Linked DNA regions of Victivallis sp. Marseille-Q1083. The protein of the gene in region 1 interacts with the protein of each later gene in a pairwise test. Links are inferred from orthologs where the notes say so. Each region holds a gene or a part of one and is shown in the gene's direction. Other genes may lie near its edges.

What was found. Proteins that work in one complex are often made in the same cells at the same time.
Region 2: the proteins of def (region 1) and HWX74_RS00240 interact in binary tests that used the Escherichia coli proteins (3 or more experiments, as listed by UniProt). The link is inferred for Victivallis sp. Marseille-Q1083 from one-to-one orthologs.

What each region holds. Positions count from the first base shown.
Region 1 is NZ_CAHJXL010000001.1:2,704,015-2,708,276, reverse strand. Bases 1-2,705 are described here. They hold def (peptide deformylase), read left to right. Parts: upstream 1-908; coding sequence 909-1,502; downstream 1,503-2,705. Other genes in these bases: HWX74_RS11130 (hypothetical protein), read left to right, coding at 2,423-2,705; HWX74_RS11135 (hypothetical protein), read left to right, coding at 1,506-2,408; HWX74_RS11145 (TolC family protein), read left to right, coding at 1-711. In the rest of the region: more of HWX74_RS11130, read left to right, coding at 2,706-3,154; dxs (1-deoxy-D-xylulose-5-phosphate synthase), read right to left, coding at 3,182-4,262. UniProt on the Escherichia coli protein: Removes the formyl group from the N-terminal Met of newly synthesized proteins. Requires at least a dipeptide for an efficient rate of reaction. N-terminal L-methionine is a prerequisite for activity but the enzyme has broad specificity at other positions.
Region 2 is NZ_CAHJXL010000001.1:69,426-72,615, reverse strand. Bases 1-2,818 are described here. They hold HWX74_RS00240 (aspartate-semialdehyde dehydrogenase), read left to right. Parts: upstream 1-816; coding sequence 817-1,821; downstream 1,822-2,818. Other genes in these bases: HWX74_RS00230 (sialate O-acetylesterase), read left to right, coding at 2,817-2,818; HWX74_RS00235 (hypothetical protein), read left to right, coding at 1,955-2,803; HWX74_RS00245 (SMI1/KNR4 family protein), read left to right, coding at 1-618. Outside these bases: more of HWX74_RS00230, read left to right, coding at 2,819-3,190.

The sequences.
Region 1 (4,262 bases):
GCCTACCGGGAACAGCTGGAAATCGCCAAGTACAATATGTACCGCAGCTACAGTTCGTTCTCGCCGGTCGCTTCGGTCCATGCGAGTTTCGGATACGATACCGCGCTGACCAAATACCCCGGCCCGCAGAGCGCCGGCACCTTCAGTTCGGAAAGTTATAACCACACCTACGGGGAAACCGGCAGGTTCGATTACGGCGGTTCGGTCGAATGGACCGTATTCAACGGCCTGCAGCGCTACAATACGATGCGCGAAGCGCAGGCCCAGGTGGCGGCGGCCGAATTCACCGTCACCGAGAACTGGTTGAACGTCGTCAATGAAGTTCGCGGCGCCTATGCCAACTATGTCCAGAACGTCAAACAGGCGAAACTGTATGAAATGACCCTCGGGCTGGTCGTCAAGCAGCGGGACCTGGTCGAAGAGGAATACCGGGCCGGCAACACCGAGCTGACCCGTCTGAATGAGGCCCAGCTCAATCTGGTGGAAGCCGAAACCCAGCTGGTCAGCGCGCTGGTCAATGTGCTGAAAGCGCAAGCCAACCTCGATTCTGTTACCAACACCAATTTCGTCGGCGTCGATGACCAGAGCAAGTTCATGACGCTGGCGGCGGCCAAGGAAGAGGCCAACGCCGGAGAATCGCAGATCCTGGCGCCGAACACCGCGGTTTCTCAGCCGGCGGCGGCGCCGGGCAAAACGGATGCGACCAAATAAATCGATATCCGGTTTTTGCTTTTCAAGTTCAATACGGTACGGTTGATTTGCAATTTCAACCGTACCGTATTACTATATAGGATAAGAACAGAATGACCGTCGGCCCGCGGCAGGAACCTTTTGAAACGCGCACGGTCGACACTCCGGCTCTCCGGAACAATCCGGCCGGAGTCAGGTCTGAACAATAGAGGAACGGCATGTTTTTTAAAACCAAAAAAGTTTATACCGTGGAAACGCTGGGCGCCGAAGTGCTGCGCCGGAAATCGGAGCCGATCGCCAAAGTCGACGACGAAATCCGCGCGCTGGCCGCCTGGATGATCGAAGTATTGGATAAATTCGAAGGCATCGGCCTGGCGGCGCCGCAGATCGGCGTCAACAAGCGGCTGGTCGTTTTCCATCTGAGCATGGAATCGATGGACGAAGCGCCATCGCCCGGGGAACTGCTGCTGCTGCCGCGCATGCCGCTGGCGGTCGTCAACCCGGAAATCGTCTCCTGCGGCAAAGCGACCGGCGTCTGCGATGAAGGCTGTCTGTCGATTCCGGATATTTTCGCCCCGGTGGAACGGCCGCTGAATTGCCGGTTCAAAGCACAAACGCTGGACGGCGACACCATCGACGTCGAATGCGGCGGCATGCTGGCGCGCTGCATCCAGCACGAACTGGATCATCTGGACGGCGTTCTTTACATCGACCATTTGAAGCCGGCAGACCGCGCCGAAATCGAAAAATCACTGGCCCGGTTGGAAAAATTCGGACAAAAACATGATTTTATCCGCAAAATCAGGGCATAACCGATGAAGGGATTTTTTGCGACGGTTCTGGCAGTCTGTCAAGGGACGGCCATCTTTCCGGAATTGATTCAGCGGCCGTTGCGGCGTGCCCTCGGGCATCTGCTGCTGCTGGCCTTTCTGGCCGCCATCGTGATCGTCGGCTGCCACTACCGGACGATCAGTGACGACCTGGCAGTCAGCGCGCCGATCCTGGAAAAGACTTTCGGCGCGGTCCAGAGCCGCGGCCTGTTCAATTTCACGCCGACGCTGGCCCCTGACCAGGGGCGCGGCGTCTCGCTGCCAACCTCCCTGCCGCTGGCAGTGTACTACCTGCCGGATGTCGAAACGCTAAAAGAGATGCCGCAATTCAATCCGGACAACCTGGCCAACGGCATCCTCTGGCTGCCGCAATTCATTCTGTTCTGGCATCATCCGCCCGATAGCGACAGCTATAATTTCTGGACAGTCTCGCTGACTCCGGCGGAGCTGTTGAACCTGTTGCAGTCGATGGTGCGGCAGGCCGATTTCCAAAGTTCCGGCGCTCCCCTGCAGCGTACCTGGCCGGAATTGGCCGCCAGTTTGAAAGCCGGGCTGCTGCTGCTCTATTTCGCCGTCCAGTTTCTCAGCATCGTCCTGCTGGCCTTGCTCTCCATCGGGCTGTTCGCGCTGGTTTTTGTCCTGACCGGCGGCCGGCGGACGCGTTCCATTCAAACCAAGGAACTGATCATTCTCGGTATTTACGCCGGCTTCCCGGCCATTCTGGTCGGGACGGTTTTCCTGGCGCTGGATCTCTGGCTGCTGGACTATACGACCATCTACATGTTCGGAATGGCGATCTATCTGTTGTTTGCGATGACCTGCATCGAACGTTCCCGGTTGCCGCGCCAGCCGCAATTGCCGGACCACAATGACGACTTTGATTTTTAAACAAGCGGAAGACGATGACGGAAAAAACAAAAATCGATCCGGATGATTTCCTGCGGATACCGGTCTGGTATCCCTCGCTGGCCAGCCATACGTTTCTGACCTCCTTTGTCAAATTGTCGCCGGAAGCGATCCAGGCGCTGCAAAAGGGCCTGCTCAAGGGCCCGGTGGTGCAGGATGTCATCGAACAACTCAGGCCGGTGATGGCCGCCATCCCCGGCAATGCGTTCGTCGGCGTCGACGTCTGCGCGCCGACCGATACCGAACGTTTCTACGGCAAGCGCGGCGCGGTTTTCTCCCCGGAGAGCGCCTGGAAATATCTGGCGCTCAGCCGCAAGGTGCAACTGGCCGCCGCAATGGGCAGGGTGGAATATATTTTCGCCAGGCCGTTCCGGCGCATGTCCAAACCGCGTGAATTCCGGCTGTTTCTCATCGACGGCAAACTCAACTCGATGAGCCAGTACCATCTGATCCGGCACTTCAAGCGGCTGGAAGGGGTCAAGCAGCAGTACTGGAAGGCGGCCAAAAAATTCATCAAAAAAATCGCCTGGCTGCTGCCGCCGGGGCGGCTGGTCATGGATATCTATTTCACCTCGGACGGCCAGATTCTGATCATCGACCTCAATAAATGGGGAGAATGCGATCCGTTGATGCTGCGCCGCTGGGACCGCGATTGGAATACCGAAACGGGCATCGTGCTGATGCCGCCGCCGACCCGCATCTCCGGGGACGTCAACGTCTCGTTTTAACCGGACAATCGGGCCGCCGCTGCGGCTTTACCGCTTCTGCCGCAGCAAAGCCGCCATTCGTTCCGCCAGTTGCTCCGGTATCAAGCCAGCCTCGCGGCGCAAGGCGGCAGCGGCGCCGTAGCCGACGGCTGGTGCCGCCCAGCCGAAGTGTTCGACCATGCCGTGCGGTTCGTTCAACAGCGTCTCCGCCACCGCCGAAGCCAGCCCGCCAACCAGCCGATGATCTTCCAGCGTGAAAACCGCCTGCCGGGCCGCCTGCTCTTTCAACCGCGCGGCATCGAACGGCAGCAGGAAACGGACGTTGACCACGCCGCAATCCAGTTGATACTTTTCCGCCAGAATTTCGGCGCAGCGCAGCGCCCGGTCCACTTCCGCGCCCAACGCCCAGATGACGCCGTCTTCCCCGGCGCGCACCACTTCCGCCCGGCCGTTCTCCAACGGCGTCGGCAAGGGTTCCAACGGCCGGAAATCCCGGCCGCTGCCGCCGCGCGGGTAGCGGATCAACACCGGCGCCTTCCAGTCATACGCCCAGAACAACATCGCGTACAACTCATTTTCATCCCGCGGCGCCAGAATGGTCAAGTTCGGCAGCGTTCGGAAAAAGGACAGGTCGTAAATCCCATGATGCGTCGGCCCGTCCTCGACGATTCCGGCCCGGTCCAACGCGAAAATCACCGGCAGATTCTGCAAACAGACGTCATGGTAAACGCAATCCAGCGCCCGCTGCATGAAGGTCGCATAAATCGCCACCACCGGCCGCAGGCCGCTGCAGGCCTGGCCGGCGGCAAACACCACGGCATGTTCTTCGGCGATGCCGACGTCGAAGAAGCGTTTCGGGAAACGTTCGGCAAAGCCGCCCATCCCGGTGCCGCCCGCCATCGCCGCGGTAATGCCGACGACATCGTCATGCCGCGCCGCCAGCGCTTCCAGAGCGGCGCCGAACGCTTTGGAAAAAGTCAGCTTGCCGTTGGACCGCAGCCGCCCGGTCGCCAGATCGAACGGACCGACGCCATGGAATTTGTCCGGCGCCTGTTCCGCCGGGATATAGCCGTGCCCTTTGCGGGTGATCACATGAATCAGCAGCGGCTGATTGTACTCCTTGATTCCG
Region 2 (3,190 bases), 2.6 Mb from region 1 along the record:
GTCGGATGGGTGGTCGGTGGAATTGCAATCATTGCCGCGATGGCGGCGGCGGTCGCCGGTTGGTATCTTCTGTTTCGGCGCCGCAGGGGCCGGTTGGTGCCGTTGACCGAATTGCCGGCCTGGGCGAGGGAGAAATATTATCGGCCCGACCGCCTGGACGATGAGTGCGGCTGGCGGCAGTTCCGGCAGCAGTTCGGCTGTGAAGCTCCGGAACCGTTGAAGGCCTTCTACCATTCCGGCGCCCGGGCGCAGCGGAAAGTTTTCCTGTCGGTAACGGCGCCGGACCAGAAGACGGTCCAGTGGTATGTGAAAGATTTCATCGCCGTTTCGGAAGGCATCCGGGAGGATCATTTTGTGTTGGCGACCGACGGACAGGGCAACTCTTATTTCTTCTGTCCGGGGCGGGAACGGGCCGGACAGTTGCCGGTTTATTTCTACAACTGCCAGACCGGTCACTCCGTATTGATTGCCGAATCGCTGGCCGGCTTTCTGGAGGCCGGGCGCTACGTTCTGATCCGGTGCGGCGATGAGAAAAAATACCGCCGGCGGTTACGGCCGGCGCCGCGCGACACTGTGCTTGAAGGGCTGGAAGCGGAAGCGCTGCAAAGCAGGGGATGAAAAAGACCTTCGGTCCGCCGCCCGGACTGCTTTGCGGTTTTTCAATCGTCCGGGTTGATTGCGACGGTTATTTTCAGCGGAGAATCCAGGCGGTTCGGAGCGTTTCTGGTTTGCAAATGCGCAATTCGCTTCTATAGTATTGTTTTTGTCATGAATCGAGAATGAGAGTATCGGAATCAGTTTTCGGAGTATAACGGAATGGTAAAAGAGTACAATGTTGCCGTGGCCGGGGCGACCGGCGCGGTAGGCGTCGAGATGATCAAGACGCTGGAAAAACGGAATTTTCCGGTCAGGAATCTGCGTTTGCTGGCTTCCAGCCGTTCGGTCGGCAAGGAGATGAAGTTCAAGGATACGGCCGTGAAGGTCGAAGAGCTGACGAAGGATTCTTTCCGCGGCGTCGACATCGCGCTGTTCAGCGCCGGCGGCGACATTTCGAAGGAATTCGCCCAGTCGGTCGTCGATTCCGGCGCGGTGATGATCGACAATTCCAGCGCGTTCCGGATGCGGGAGGATGTGCCGCTGGTGGTGCCGGAAGTCAATCCGGAAGACATCGCCGGCCATCACGGCATCATCGCCAACCCGAACTGCACGACGATCATCATGCTGGTGGCGGTCGCGCCGCTGCATCGGGCCAGAGGCTTGAAGCGGCTGGTGGCGGCGACCTATCAGGCGACCAGCGGCGCCGGCGCCAAGGGGATGGCCGAGCTGGAGCTGCAGACCCGGCAGTTGTTGAACGGCGAACCGATCGCGCCGAAAGCGTTTGCACATCGCATCGGCTTCAACCTGATCCCGCATATCGACGTTTTCAATGAGAACGGTTATACCAAGGAAGAGCTTAAAATGCTCAATGAAAGCCGGAAAATGCTTCATCTGCCGACGCTGAAAGTCTCCTGCACCTGCGTGCGGGTGCCGATTTTCCGGGCTCATTCCGAAGCGTTGAATCTGGAATTCGAGCGTGAAATTACCCCGGAAGAGGCGCGGGAAATTCTGCGCGGCGCGCCGGGGGTCAAGCTGGTCGACGATCCGGCCAACCGGTGCTATCCGATGCCGGTCGACGCCAGTGAGCAGTACGACGTGCTGGTCGGACGGATTCGCCAGGATATTTCGCGGGACGACAAGCGCGGGCTGGATATTTTCGTCAGTGGCGACCAGGTGCTGAAGGGTGCTGCGCTGAACGCGGTTCAGATTGCGGAATTGTTGTAAGAAGCGTTGAAGTTTGCAGAGATTCGGCGTCCGGTTGCCCGGTGGGCGGCTTGGCGCCGTTTTTGCTTTTCCGGATATTTCAGAAGGGCCGAGAGGGCCCGCGCCATCCCAAAAATAGAGGAGGAAAGTGGCTATGAGCAGTGAAAAGAAAACGAAAAAACGTTGGTTGTGGAAGATCGTCGGCGGGGTGGTCGTGCTGTTGGTGGTCCTCATTGTCGTCGTTCTTATTTTTCTGAATTCGATCATCGCCGGCGCGGTTCGTACCGTCGGCGGCAAAGCGACCGGCACCCGGGTGGGGGTTGACAGCATTCAGCTGTCGGTATTCGGCGGCAGCCTGGCCATCAAAGAGTTGCAGGTCGCCAATCCGGATGGATTCCAGATGCCGGATGCGTTGGGATTTACTGCGCTCAATGTGAAGCTGCAGATCGGTTCGGTGATGTCCGATAAGATCATCGTCGATCTGGTGGAAATTTCCGGGTTGAATATCGACTATGAATTGACGGTCAACGGCAGCAATCTGGGCATGATCCAGAAAAACATCGAGAAATTCGTCGCGGAAGTCGCCCCGCCGAAAGATCAGCCGGCGGCGCCGGAACCGGAAGGGAAGACGAAACAGGTGGTCATCCGGAAACTGATCGTCCAGGATGGCTCTCTGACCCTGGCGAATAAAATGCTGGGGCAGAATATCAAGATCGCCCTGCCGAAAATCGAAATGGACAATCTGGGCGAAGGGCGCAATTATCCGGAGATGATTGCCCAGTTCTTCAATGAATTGCTGCTCAACATCAGCCGGATCATCACCAATGCGAAATTGCCGGATTTCGATGTCGAAGCCTTTCAGAACAATTTGACCGCCAATTTGAACGAAGCGTTTCAAGGCGTGGGCAAATCGCTGAATGATGTCCGAGAATCGGTGGAAGGCGTCGGTGATTCGGTTCGCGAGGGATTGGATAAATTGTTCAGTAAGCCGAAAAATCAGTAAGGAGGGAAGAGAAATGAACTGGAAGTGTTGGTTGGCGGCAGGAATTGCTTTGACGGCGCCGCTGGCGCCGGCGGAAGTAAGATTGCCGGCATTGTTCTCCGATCACATGGTGCTGCAGCGGGAACGGCCCTGTCCGGTCTGGGGCTGGGCCGATCCGGGCGAAACGGTGACGGTGACGGTGAAAATGTCGAAGCCGGACCAGGCGGACGCAACCGTTTCGACTGTCGCCGATGAAGCGGGCCAATGGCGCGTGACGCTGCCGGCGATGGCGGCCGGTGGTCCGCTGACTCTGACGGTGGAGGGCGGGAACCGTCTCGAATTGTCGGATGTCCTGGTCGGCGAAGTATGGCTCTGCTCCGGGCAGTCCAATATGGAGTGGCGCACGGT